DNA from 4 places in the Pseudomonas sp. O230 genome. Region 2 is predicted to be linked to each of the others. Evidence: predicted binding sites of a transcription regulator. Region 2 holds the regulator's gene; each other region holds the start of a gene.

Region 1 (3,195 bases), on a different contig from region 2:
ATATCATCCTGCATACTTCGTTGTCGGGTGTATTCAATCAGGCGATGGTCAAGAAAGTTGGCGCCGATGACTTCCTGGCCAAATTCCGTCCTGATGACCTGGCATCCCGGTTAGTTGACCGGATCAAAGCAGCAGACATCAGCTAGGGGCCTTCTGCCCCTGGCGGTTAACACGATTTAAGAGGCGGCATCTTTGTCTACGGGTAATTTGGATTTCGAACAGTTCCGGGTCTTCCTGGAAAAAGCCTGTGGCATTTTGCTCGGTGAAAACAAGCAGTACCTGGTCTCGAGCCGTCTCAACAAACTGATGGAACAGCAAGGCATCAAGTCCCTGGGTGAGCTGGTCCAGCGCATCCAGACCCAGCCGCGCAGCGGTTTGCGCGAGTTGGTGGTCGATGCCATGACGACCAACGAAACCTTGTGGTTTCGTGACACCTATCCGTTTGAAGTCTTGAAGAACAAGGTACTGCCCGAAGCGATCAAGGCGGCGCCGGGGCAACGCTTGCGAATCTGGTCGGCGGCCTGCTCGTCGGGTCAGGAACCGTATTCGCTGTCGATGTCCATCGACGAGTTCGAGCGGGTCAACATGGGTCAGTTGAAGATGGGCGTGCAGATCGTTGCCACTGACCTGTCCGGTACCATGCTGACCAACTGCAAGACGGGTGAGTACGACAGCCTGGCCATCGGCCGCGGGTTGTCGCCCGAGCGTCTTCAGCGTTATTTCGACCCGAAAGGGCCGGGGCGCTGGGCAATCAAGGCGCCGATCAAGAGTCGAGTGGAGTTTCGCTCGTTCAACCTGCTGGACAGCTACGCGAGCCTCGGCAAGTTCGATATCGTGTTTTGCCGCAACGTGCTGATCTACTTCTCCGCCGAGGTGAAGAAAGACATCCTGTTGCGCATCCATGGCACGTTGAAACGCGGCGGTTATCTGTTCCTCGGCGCCTCCGAAGCGCTGAACGGTTTGCCGGATCATTACCAGATGGTCCAGTGCAGTCCGGGGATCATTTACCAGGCGAAGTGATGGGTTGGTGGTATCGAAAAACGGGAGTCCTCAGGGGCTCCCGTTTTTTTATGCCTGTGATGATCTCTCGAAATCACCGCACCCGCCGTGGGAGCGGGCTTGCCCGCGATTGCGGTGTTACTCGCAAAGTTGAGGTGACTGACACACCGCCATCGCGGGCAAGCCCGGCTCCCACAGGGAAAGGTATTGCCTTGAAAAAAGCGGCAGAAAAGCGGCAGACGGCGGAAACCCGTTGCCGCTTTTCTGGCATTGCCGCTTTGCCTCTGCCCGCAAAGCCCCGGTTTACGGGCTTTTTTGAATTGGCACGCCGCTTGCTATGTCCATCGTACGAAAAATCAGGTCACCCGAAGGTTTCCCGACATGAGCATCAGCTTCGATAAAGCGCTCGGTATCCACGAACAAGCCCTGGGCTTCCGCGCTCAGCGTGCCGAAGTCCTGGCCAACAACATTGCCAACGCCGACACCCCGAACTACAAGGCTCGGGATCTGGACTTCTCGAAAGTGCTCGCCGAGCAGAACGAGAAAACCAAGAGCGGCTCGTTCGCCTTGAACATGACCAACAACCGTCATATCGAAGCCGAAGGCATGGGCAATGGCGACGAGTCGCTGCTGTATCGCACGCCGATGCAACCGTCGATCGACCAGAACACCGTGGACGCTCAACTGGAACAGTCGAACTACGCGGAAAACGCGATCAACTTCCAGGCCAGCTTCACCCTGCTCAACAGCAAATTCAAAGGGCTGATGTCAGCCCTTCGCGGAGAGTAAGTCATGTCCCTATCCAGTGTTTTCAACATTGCCGGTAGCGGCATGAGTGCGCAAACCACGCGCTTGAACACCGTGGCCTCGAACATCGCTAACGCCGAGACTGTCTCGTCGAGCATCGACCAGACCTACCGTGCGCGTCACCCGGTGTTCGCCACCATGTTCCAGGGCGGGCAGAGCGGCGGCAGCGATTCGTTGTTCCAGAACCAGGAGGCGGCCGGTCAAGGCGTGCAAGTGTTGGGCGTAGTCGAAGACCAGAGCAATCTGGAAGCGCGCTATGAGCCGAACCACCCGGCGGCCGACGCCAAGGGCTACGTCTACTACCCGAACGTCAACGTGGTGGAAGAAATGGCCGACATGATTTCCGCGAGCCGTTCGTTCCAGACCAACGCCGAAATGATGAACACCGCCAAAACAATGATGCAGAAGGTCCTGACCCTCGGTCAGTGATAAGGGGCGACTCAGATGAGTGTTACCGATACCACCAGTGGCCTTAGCCTCAAAGACATCCTGGCCAACTCCTCGATCAAGACCAACACCAGTGCCGACGGCCTGGCGTCCGCCACGAACAGCGCCACCGGCAAAAAGGCTCTGGGCAAGGACGCGTTCCTGCAGTTGCTGGTGACACAACTGAAGAACCAGAACCCGCTGGAGCCACAGGACAACGGCGCGTTCGTTGCCCAGCTGGCGCAATTCAGCAGCCTGGAAGGCATCACTACGCTCAACACTACCGTGAGTGGTCTGGCCAGCAACTACAACTCGTCCCAGGCCTTGCAGGCTTCGTCGCTGGTGGGGCGTTCGGTCATCGCGCCGGGTAGCAAAGCCGTGGTCGATACCACCAAGAGCTTCACCGGGACCATCGCGGTGCCTGCATCGGTGGACCCGGTGAAAGTCAGCATCACCGATGCCGACGGCAAGGTCATCCGTACCATCAACCTGGGCAGCCAGAAAGCCGGCACCGCCAGCTTCATCTGGGACGGCAAGAACGATGCCGGCGAAGTGGCCAAGGCGGGCACGTATACCTTCGGCGCCACCGCAACTTACGACGGCAAGGCAACCTCGCTGGTGACGTACCTGCCGGCAACGGTCAACAGCGTCACCATCAGCCAGACCGGCGGTGAGTTGATGCTTAACCTTGCCGGGCTGGGCAGCATTGCCCTGTCCAAAGTACAAACCATTGGTATGTAGAGCCGACTAACACGGCACAAAGGAGTGGAATATGTCTTTCAATATCGGCCTTAGCGGTCTCTATGCAGCCAACAAGCAACTGGACGTGACCGGCAACAACATCGCCAACGTCGCGACCACCGGTTTCAAATCGTCCCGTGCGGAATTCTCGGACGTTTACTCGGCGACCAAGCTGGGTTCCGGCAGCAAAACCATCGGTAACGGTGTACGCCTGGCCAACGT
Region 2 (3,195 bases):
CTTGCGATCGAGCATGCTGGCGATCTGGCGGAGCAATTCAAGGTGCGCATCGGTAGCGGCTTCCGGGACCAGCAGAACGAACAGCAGGTCAACCGGAGCACCGTCGATGGCGTCGAAATCGATGGGGGCGTCCAGGTGCATCAAGGCACTGATGGGCGAGTTACAGCCTTTGAGACGGCAGTGAGGAATGGCGATGCCGTTGCCAAAACCGGTCGAACCGAGTTTTTCACGGGCAATCAAAGCCTCGAAGACAACTTGCATCTCCAGATCCGGCACTTCCCGGGCGATCAGGTTGGCAATTTGCTCGAGGGCTTTCTTTTTGCTGCCGCCCGGCACGTTCACGATGGAACGGCCGGGGGTCAGGATGCTTTCAAGTCGGATCATGGGTTGGGAGTGTTAACGACCGGTCGCGCCCTGGAGGAGGCTTTGGGTCTTTTCCTTATGCTTTTTGAGTTGTTTATCCAGCTTGTCGGTCAATGCGTCGATCGCCGCGTACATATCGGTATGCTCCGCGTTTGCGACCACTTCATTGCCGGGAATATGCAGCGTGGCTTCGATTTTCTGCTTCAGCTTTTCGACCGTCATCGTGACCTGCACGTTGGTGATCTTGTCGAAATGCCTCTCTAACCGTTCGAGTTTTTCGCCGATGTAGGTGCGAAGAGGTTCGGTCACTTCCAGTTGGTGTCCACTGATGTTGACTTGCATACAGCTTCTCCTTCGTTGCCAGTGCATAAAGCGGTAGACCAGATGATCTACCACTGGAACGCTGTGGCGTGGCTCTACATCAACCGCTTGCGTTCGCTCGAAGGCGCGATCCCGAGGGATTCGCGGTACTTGGCGACGGTGCGGCGAGCCACCTGAATGCCTTGTGCCTCCAGTAAACCAGCGATCTTGCTGTCACTCAACGGCTTTTTCTGATTTTCCGCAGCAACCAGTTTTTTGATGATCGCGCGGATTGCCGTGGACGAGCATTCGCCGCCTTCGGAGGTGCTGACGTGGCTAGAGAAAAAGTATTTCAACTCATATATGCCCCGAGGGGTATGCATGAATTTTTGCGTGGTCACCCGCGAAATCGTCGATTCGTGCATGCCCACCGCTTCGGCGATGTCATGCAGGACCAGCGGTTTCATCGCTTCGTCGCCATATTCCAGAAAACCGCGCTGATGCTCGACGATCTGGGTGGCAACTTTCATCAGGGTTTCGTTACGGCTTTGCAGGCTCTTGATGAACCAGCGGGCCTCTTGCAACTGATTGCGCATGAAGGTGTTGTCGGCGCTGGTGTCGGCGCGGCGCACGAAACCGGCGTATTGGGCGTTGACCCGCAGCCGTGGCACCGACTCCTGATTCAGCTCGACCAGCCAGCGCTCATTGTCTTTGCGCACGATCACGTCGGGTACGACGTACTCGGCTTCACTGGACTCGATCTGCGAGCCAGGGCGCGGGTTGAGGCTCTGAACCAGCTCGATCACCTGGCGCAGTTCGTCTTCCTTGAGCTTCATGCGGCGCATCAACTGGCTGTAGTCGCGGCTGCCGAGCAGGTCAATGTAATCGGTGACCAGGCGCTTGGCCTCGGCCAGCCAAGGTGTCTTGGCAGGCAGTTGGCGCAATTGCAGCAGCAGGCATTCACCCAGGTTGCGCGCGCCGATGCCGGCCGGTTCAAATTGCTGGATGCGGTGCAGGACGGCTTCGATTTCGTCCAGCTCGATGTCGAGTTCCGGATCGAAGGCTTCGAGGATTTCCTCGAGAGTTTCGTCCAGGTAGCCCTGATTGTTGATGCAATCGATCAGGGTCACGGCGATCAGGCGATCGGTGTCGGACATCGGCGCCAGGTTCAGTTGCCACAACAGATGGCTTTGCAGGCTTTCACCGGCGGATGTACGGGTAGTGAAATCCCACTCGTCGTCATCGTTGCTCGGCAGGCTGCTAGCGCTGGTCTGGTAGACATCTTCCCATGCGGTGTCGACGGGCAGTTCGTTGGGAATGCGCTCGTTCCAGTCACCTTCCTCGAGGTTGTCCACCGTCGGGGCGGTTTCCTGATAAGAGGGTTCTGAGACGTCGGCGTTAGGTTGCTGTTCGGCTTTGTCGGCCAAGGGGTCGGCGTTATCGAAGTCGTCGCCTTCTTCCTGGCGTTCGAGCATCGGATTGGACTCCAGGGCCTCCTGGATTTCCTGTTGCAGGTCCAGGGTCGACAATTGGAGCAGGCGGATGGCCTGTTGCAGCTGCGGTGTCATCGTCAGCTGCTGGCCCATTCTCAAGACTAGCGATGGTTTCATGGCAGGGGCTAAACACCTTATTCGCCGGCGCACATGCGCCATCCACTACAGGGCGCCGAAGCGCCAAACATAAGCAAATTATATGCCCGAAACCGTAGCGTTTGCCTAGAGCGCTGTAACAATAAAAAAGTATTGATTTTTTATCGAGACAAGCGCTCGGGCAACCAGCCAGACACCTCAGTGCTTACAGGCGGAACTCATGGCCCAGATAGACTTCTTTCACGAGGTCGTTGGCCAGGATGGTAGCCGAATCACCTTCGGCGATCAGTTGGCCATCGTTGACGATGTAGGCCGTTTCGCAGATATCCAGGGTTTCACGGACGTTGTGGTCAGTGATCAGCACGCCAATGCCCTTGGCCTTGAGGTGGTAGATGATCTGTTTGATGTCGCCCACCGAAATCGGGTCCACGCCGGCGAACGGTTCGTCGAGGAGGATGAATTTCGGGTTGGTTGCCAGTGCGCGGGCGATTTCCACACGACGGCGTTCGCCACCGGAGAGGCTCATGCCGAGGTTGTCGCGGATGTGGGTGATGTGAAATTCCTGCAGCAGGCTTTCCAGTTCCTTTCGACGACCGGCCTTGTCGAGTTCCTTGCGGGTCTCGAGGATTGCCATGATGTTATCGGCGACCGAGAGTTTGCGGAAGATCGATGCTTCTTGCGGAAGATAGCCGATACCGGCCTTCGCGCGACCGTGCATCGGCTGGTGGCTGACGTCCAGATCATCGATCAGGACGCGGCCCTGATCGGCCTGAACCAGGCCGACAATCATGTAGAAGCAGGTGGTTTTACCGGCGCCGTTAGGGCCAAGCAGGCCGACGATCTGACCGCTGTCGATGGACAGGCTGACGTCGCGCACGACCTGACGGCTCTTGTAGCTCTTGGCCAGATGCTGAGCTTTCAGAGTTGCCATTAAGGGGCCTTT
Region 3 (3,195 bases), on a different contig from region 2:
TCGACCGTCAGTTCGCCGGCGAGGATGTAGGCCGCGTTGGGGATGGCATGAGTGTGCCAGTCGAGTTCGGTATTGGCGGGTATCTTGAGTTTGAGCAGTGACAGCTCGGGCGCGCTGTCGGGGTAGCGATCGTAGGGCGTGCTGTCCCAGGATGTGCTGGTCTGCAGCAGGATTTTACGTTCTACCTTCATTGTCGGTGATGCGCTGTCGCAGCCTTGCAAGGCAGTCATGGCCAAGGCCGCAAGTGCTGCAAGCAGGGGGGTAAGCGGGCAGGTTTTCATTGTTCAATCCTTTGAGAGCGGGCAAGTCGGAACAGGCTACGAGCAACTCAAAAGGGTTTATGCCGGACGATGCTGTGAATGCCCTAGGAGATTGAGGCGTCTCTTGTCAGAAATCGCCCACAAAAAAGGCCTCCCGAAGGAGGCCTCTTTTGTTACGCCGCGTGTGCTGGCGCTACTGGATCAGCAGCTGTAGTACAGCTCGTATTCCAGTGGGTGTACGAAGGTACGTACCTTGATTTCTTCTTCGCTTTTCAGAGCGATGTAGGCGTCGATGAAGTCATCGGAGAACACGCCGCCTTTGGTCAGGAACGCACGACCTTTGTCCAGCTCTTCCAGGGCCTCTTTCAGGCTGCCGCAAACTTGTGGGATCTCTTTCGCCTCTTCAGGCGGCAGGTCGTACAGGTTTTTGTCGGCTGCGTCGCCAGGGTGGATCTTGTTCTGGATGCCGTCCAGGCCAGCCATTACCAGGGCAGCGAAGGCCAGGTACGGGTTGGCTGCTGGATCCGGGAAGCGGGCTTCGATACGGCGAGCGCGCGGGCTGGACACGTAAGGAATACGGATCGAAGCGGAACGGTTGCGAGCCGAGTAGGCCAGCATTACCGGTGCTTCAAAACCTGGGACCAGACGCTTGTAGGAGTTGGTCGACGGGTTGGTGAAGCCGTTCAGGGCCTTACCGTGCTTGATGATGCCGCCGATGAAGTACAGAGCGGTGTCGGACAGGCCGGCATAGCCTTCGCCAGCGAAGGTGTTCTTGCCATCTTTGGCGATGGACAGGTGAACGTGCATACCCGAGCCGTTGTCGCCGTACAGAGGCTTAGGCATGAAGGTCGCGGTGCGGCCGTATGCGTCAGCAACGTTGTGTACGCAGTACTTCAGGGTCTGAACTTCGTCAGCCTTGGCCACCAGGGTGTTGAACTTCACACCGATTTCGTTCTGGCCGGCAGTTGCCACTTCGTGGTGGTGAACTTCGATGACCAGGCCCATTTCTTCCATGGCGTTGCACATGGAGGTACGGATTTCGTGGTCATGGTCGAACGGCGGAACAGGGAAGTAGCCGCCTTTGACGCCTGGACGGTGGCCACGGTTGCCGCCTTCCACGTCCTGGTCGGACATCCACGAACCTTGTTCGGAGAAGATTTTGAACATCGAGCCGGAGATGTCGGACTTGAACTTCACTTCGTCGAAGATGAAGAATTCTGGCTCCGGGCCAACGAATACGGTATCGCCGATACCGGTCGACTTCAGGTATTCCTCGGCACGCTTGGCGATCGCACGTGGGTCACGGTCGTAGCCTTGCATGGTCGAAGGCTCGATCACGTCGCAAACCAGGATCAGGGTCGGCTCTTCGGTGAACGGGTCGAGAACGGCAGTGCTGTCGTCCGGCATCAGGATCATGTCGGAGGCTTCGATGCCTTTCCAGCCAGCGATGGAGGAACCGTCGAACATTTTGCCTTCTTCGAAGAAAGCGTCATCCAGCGCGTCGCGAGCCGGCATGGTCACGTGGTGCTGAGTGCCTTTGGTGTCCGTGAAGCGCAGATCAATCCACTTGACGTCATGATCTTTGATGAGTTGAACCGACTTCGACATAGTGTCCTCCGGGTGGCTTCGGGCTTAGTAGTGGATGCCCTTAGAATGTGGGTGATGCCGGCGCGAATACTCTGCCAAGGCAACCTGCCTCACAAGGGAGCAAATTGCATGCCAGTGCCCCACCATGGGTTTTTTGCCCCAATATCACGCTTATAAAGGTGCAAAGCCCGATAACGGAGAAAATCCCGCCCTACAATGTGGCGCGCAAATCGATAAATGACCTGTTTTGGTGCGAGCAAAACCTTCTGCACATTAACTGGTTAAACCTTGAGCAATTTCCGCTATAATCCGCGCCCCCCTTTTTCGGCTGGCCCAGCGCGCGCTGTTTTCATGAAACTAATCGTAAAAGTCTTCCCCGAGATCACCATCAAGAGCCGCCCGGTACGGATGCGTTTCATCCGCCAGTTGGCCAAAAACATTCGCGCCGTGCTCCGTGACCTGGACCCGGCCGTGGTGGTGAACGGTGTGTGGGACAATCTCGAGCTTGAAACCCGCGTCAGCGAGCCCAAGGTACTGAAGGAGATCACCGAGCGCCTGAGCTGCATGCCGGGCATCGCGCATTTCCTGCAGGTCGACGAATACCCGCTGGGTGATTTCGACGACATCGTTGCCAAGTGCAAGCTGCATTTCGGTGATTCGCTGGCCGGGAAGATTTTTTCGGTGCGCTGCAAACGCGCCGGCAAGCATGAATTCAGTTCGATGGACGTCGAGAAATACGTCGGCAGCCAACTGCGTCGTCAGTGCGGCGCCGCGGGTATTTCCCTGAAAGAGCCGCAAATCGAAGTTCGCATCGAAATTCGCGACAAACGGTTGTTCGTGATCCACAGCCAGCACAACAGCATCGGCGGATATCCGCTGGGAGCCCTGGAACAGACGCTTGTGCTGATGTCTGGCGGCTTCGATTCCACCGTTGCGGCCTACCAGATCATGCGCCGTGGCCTGATGAGCCATTTCTGCTTCTTCAATCTGGGCGGACGGGCCCATGAACTGGGCGTCATGGAAGTCGCGCACTTCATCTGGAAGAAGTACGGCAGCTCCCAACGCGTGTTATTTGTCAGTGTGCCGTTCGAGGAAGTACTGGGAGAAATTCTCGGGAAAGTCGATAACAGTCATATGGGCGTAGTTTTGAAGCGTATGATGTTGCGCGCTGCTTCCCGTATTGCCGATCGGCTGGACATCGAAGCGCTGGTCACCGGTGAAGCGATTTCCCAGGTGTCGAGCCAGACCTTGCCGAACCTGTCCGTGATCGACTGCGTGACCGACAAGCTGGTCTTGCGTCCGCTGATCGCCAGTCACAAGCAGGACATCATCGACCTGGCCAACGAAA
Region 4 (3,195 bases), on a different contig from region 2:
AAAACCGGCCAGGCCTGGCGTACCGACCTGCGGCGCGCCGCTGGCGGCGGTTTCCAGGAACAGGTTGTTACCCACCGCTTGCAGGCCAGCCGGGTTGATGAAGTCGGCGGTTTGCAGGTTGCCGATCACCTGGGACGCCGGGTTACCGGCAATGGTGATGGACACGGTGCCGTCACGACCGACCGTGAAGGTCTGCGCGTCGTTCGGGATAACAATGGCCGGTTCCAGGGCGAAGCCGCTGGCGTTAACGATCTGGCCGTTGGAATCGAGGTGGAACGTACCGTCACGGGTGTAGGATGTGGTGCCGTCCGGCTGCAGAATCTGGAAGAAGCCGCGACCGTCAATGGCCATGTCCAACGGCTGCTCGGTGGTTTGCAGACTGCCGGCGGTGAAGTTCTTCTGGGTGCCGACAATGCGTACACCGGTACCCACCTGCAGACCCGACGGCAGTTCGCTGTCCTGGGTCGACTGGGCGCCAGGCTGGCGTTTGATCTGGTACAGCAGGTCCTGGAACTCGGCGCGATCACGTTTAAAACCCGTGGTCGAAACGTTTGCCAGGTTGTTGGAAATGGTCGTCAGGTTGGTGTCCTGGGCGGACAGACCTGTTTTGGCAACCCATAGAGCCGGAAGCATTCGATTCTCCTCGTGCGCCTGTTTTACGGCGCGACGTTCTGATAATTAGCTGATCTGCAAGACCCGAGCCATGGCCTGGTCATCGTCTTTGGCGGTGTTCATCATCTTGATGTGCAGCTCGAACTGCTTGGCCAGCGCCAGTACCGAGGTCATCTCTTCCACGGCATTGACGTTGCTCGACTCAAGGAACCCGGACACCAGTTTGACGTTGGCATCGGCTTGTGCCGGCTTGCCGTCCTTGGTGTGGATCGAACCGTCCAGGCCTTTGGTCATGTTCTTGAAGTCGGGGTTGACCAGCTTGATGCGGTCGACTTCGGCCATCACGCGCGGGCCTTCGCCCATCGCACGAATGCTGACGGTGCCGTCTTCACCCACTTCGATTTGCTGCTCGGGCGGCACGGAAATCGGCCCGCCATTGCCCATCACCGGCATACCGTTGCCGGCCCGCAGCACGCCCAGCGCGTCAACGTTCAGGCTGCCGGTGCGCACGTAGCTCTCACCGCCATCCGGGTTCTGCACCGCGATCCAGCCGTTGCCCTGCACCGCGACGTCGAGGTCGCGACCGGTTTGCACCAGGGAGCCCGCGGAGAAGTCGGTGGCCGGACGCTCGGACATCGCAAACGCACGCGCCGGAAAGCTGTCACCGAACACCGGCATCGAACGCGCCTGTTCCAGGTCTTTCTGGAAGCCGTTGGTGGAGATGTTCGCCAGGTTGTTCGCATGAGCCTTCTGCGCCAGTGCATTCTGGCTGGCGCCGGTCATTGCCACATAAAGGTACTTGTCCACACTCTTTCCTCTGCATGCCGGACGTTTGCCGCCCACCGCTGTACTGCTGAGCGATAAGCAATTTGCAGACCAACTTTTTTCTGGCGGCGCGAGGCCCGGCAAACAAAGGACTTGGGGGTTTCAGAGGGGAATGAGGGAATGTGTCAAAGACGAAAAACCGGCGGTGTTATGCCGTTATGTGGCAAGGCACGGCCTCTTCACTGACAGGGCTGACGCATTCGCGGGCAAGCCCGCTCCCACAGGGTTGTTGGTAGCTCACAGATTGAGTGACCACTGAAGATCCTGTGGGGGCGGGCTTGCCCGCGATGGGGCCGTCGAAGGCAGCACAGTTACTGGCTAAGACTCAGTCTTGCCGACTTCATACTCACGCAATTTGTTGGCAATGGTCGTATGCGAAACCCCCAACCGCTTGCCCAATTGCCGACTGCTCGGATGCTCGGAATACAGTCGCTCCAGCACCGCTTTTTCAAAGCGCCCGACAATCGCATCCAGCCCGCCCTCGAGTGAAAAATCGCCAAGCGGCTGACGCACGCCATAGTCGGGCAGTCGAATATGTTCAGCCTTGACCGTCCCGCCCTCGCACAACGAAACCGCCTGGAACAACACGTTTTCCAACTGCCGGACGTTCCCCGGCCAATGGTAGTGACTGAGCCGGTCCATGGCCGCCGGCGCCAGTTTTGGTAGCGGACAACCAATCTGCCGACTGGCCTGATCAAGGAAATGCTCCACCAGCGGCGTCAAACCATCCAGGCATTCACGCAGTGGCGGAATGTGCAGCGAAAGCACATTCAAGCGGTGATACAAATCCTGGCGAAACTCACCACGAGCGCAGAGTTCCGACAGGTCGACCTGCGTGGCACAGATCACTCGCACATCGAGATAAACCTCTTCATCACTGCCTACACGACGAAAGCAACCGTCCTGCAGGAAGCGCAGCAGTTTCACCTGTAGCCGCGGGCTCATTTCTCCCACGCCGTCGAGAAACAGCGTACCGCCCGCCGTCAGCTCCAGCAGCCCGAGCTTGCCCTCGGCCCGCGCCCCTTCAAACGCACCCGGGCCGTAGCCAAACAATTCGGTCTCAGCCATCGACTCTGGCAGGCCGGCGCAATTGAGCGCCATCAGCGGCGACTGCCCCCGCGGGCTGGCCAGGTGGCAGGCCCGCGCCAACAATTCCTTGCCGGTGCCGGTTTCGCCTTCTATCAATAGCGGCGCATCCAGCGGCGCCATGCGCCGGGCTTCACGCACCACCGCAGCCATGACTTTCGAGCTCTGGAAGATGCTGTCGAACCCGCGCAATTCCTGTTTGCGCACGTTGTAGATGCGCTCCCCCACCCGATCAGCGCGGTGCAGCGTCAACACCGCACCGGCCATCGCTTCGCTGTCGTCATGCTCCGATTGCAGCGGCGCGATATCGGCGAGAAACACGTCGCCCTTGACCTTGACCCGCAGCCCGTTGATCCGCGATTTGTTGGCGCGCACCAGCTCCGGCAAATCGAAATCCTCGGCATAACGCGACAAGGGAATGCCCGGCACCTCGTCGACACGCACGCCGAGCAACTGTGCCGCTGCGCGGTTGGCCGCGACAATCGAGCCGCCCATGTCGATCGACAACACCGGAAACTCCAGGGCGCCGAGCAAGGCATTGAGCTCCATGTGCCGACGCTCACTGGGCATCAGCCCTACACGCTTGACGCCGAAGACCCCGGCAATCGACTCGAATTTCGGACGCAGCGCCTGGAACTGAATGTTGATCAGGTTTGGGCAATGCAGGTAGAT

The links. The regulator sigma-54, encoded in region 2, starts transcription at its own class of promoters, with help from an activator protein. The targets are predictions, from matches to a motif close to ANTGGCATNNANNTTGCTNT.
Region 1: flgB (flagellar basal body rod protein FlgB) is a predicted target of sigma-54. The motif match lies at 1,319-1,338, and genes of this name have one in related genera.
Region 3: glnA (glutamate--ammonia ligase) is a predicted target of sigma-54. The motif match lies at 1,965-1,984, and genes of this name have one in related genera.
Region 4: ACI77H_RS06255 (flagellar basal body rod protein FlgF) is a predicted target of sigma-54. The motif match lies at 1,474-1,493, and genes of this name have one in related genera.

Annotation. Positions count from the first base shown of each region.
Region 1 covers NZ_JBJGXN010000006.1:426,789-429,983, reverse strand. Annotated here, with positions in the region: gene ACI77H_RS15605 (chemotaxis protein CheV) at 1-146, shown strand, start outside; gene cheR (protein-glutamate O-methyltransferase CheR) at 193-1,020, shown strand; gene flgB (flagellar basal body rod protein FlgB) at 1,381-1,788, shown strand; gene flgC (flagellar basal body rod protein FlgC) at 1,792-2,235, shown strand; gene flgD (flagellar hook assembly protein FlgD) at 2,251-2,973, shown strand; gene flgE (flagellar hook protein FlgE) at 3,005-3,195, shown strand, end outside.
Region 2 covers NZ_JBJGXN010000012.1:50,835-54,029, forward strand. Annotated here, with positions in the region: gene ptsN (PTS IIA-like nitrogen regulatory protein PtsN) at 1-384, opposite strand, end outside; gene hpf (ribosome hibernation-promoting factor, HPF/YfiA family) at 397-705, opposite strand; gene ACI77H_RS25260 (RNA polymerase factor sigma-54) at 780-2,273, opposite strand; gene lptB (LPS export ABC transporter ATP-binding protein) at 2,458-3,183, opposite strand; gene lptA (lipopolysaccharide transport periplasmic protein LptA) at 3,183-3,195, opposite strand, start outside.
Region 3 covers NZ_JBJGXN010000008.1:202,286-205,480, reverse strand. Annotated here, with positions in the region: gene ACI77H_RS18825 (cupin domain-containing protein) at 1-281, opposite strand, end outside; gene glnA (glutamate--ammonia ligase) at 462-1,868, opposite strand; gene thiI (tRNA uracil 4-sulfurtransferase ThiI) at 2,199-3,195, shown strand, end outside.
Region 4 covers NZ_JBJGXN010000002.1:632,750-635,944, forward strand. Annotated here, with positions in the region: gene flgG (flagellar basal-body rod protein FlgG) at 1-633, opposite strand, end outside; gene ACI77H_RS06255 (flagellar basal body rod protein FlgF) at 679-1,419, opposite strand; gene ACI77H_RS06260 (sigma-54-dependent transcriptional regulator) at 1,756-3,195, opposite strand, start outside.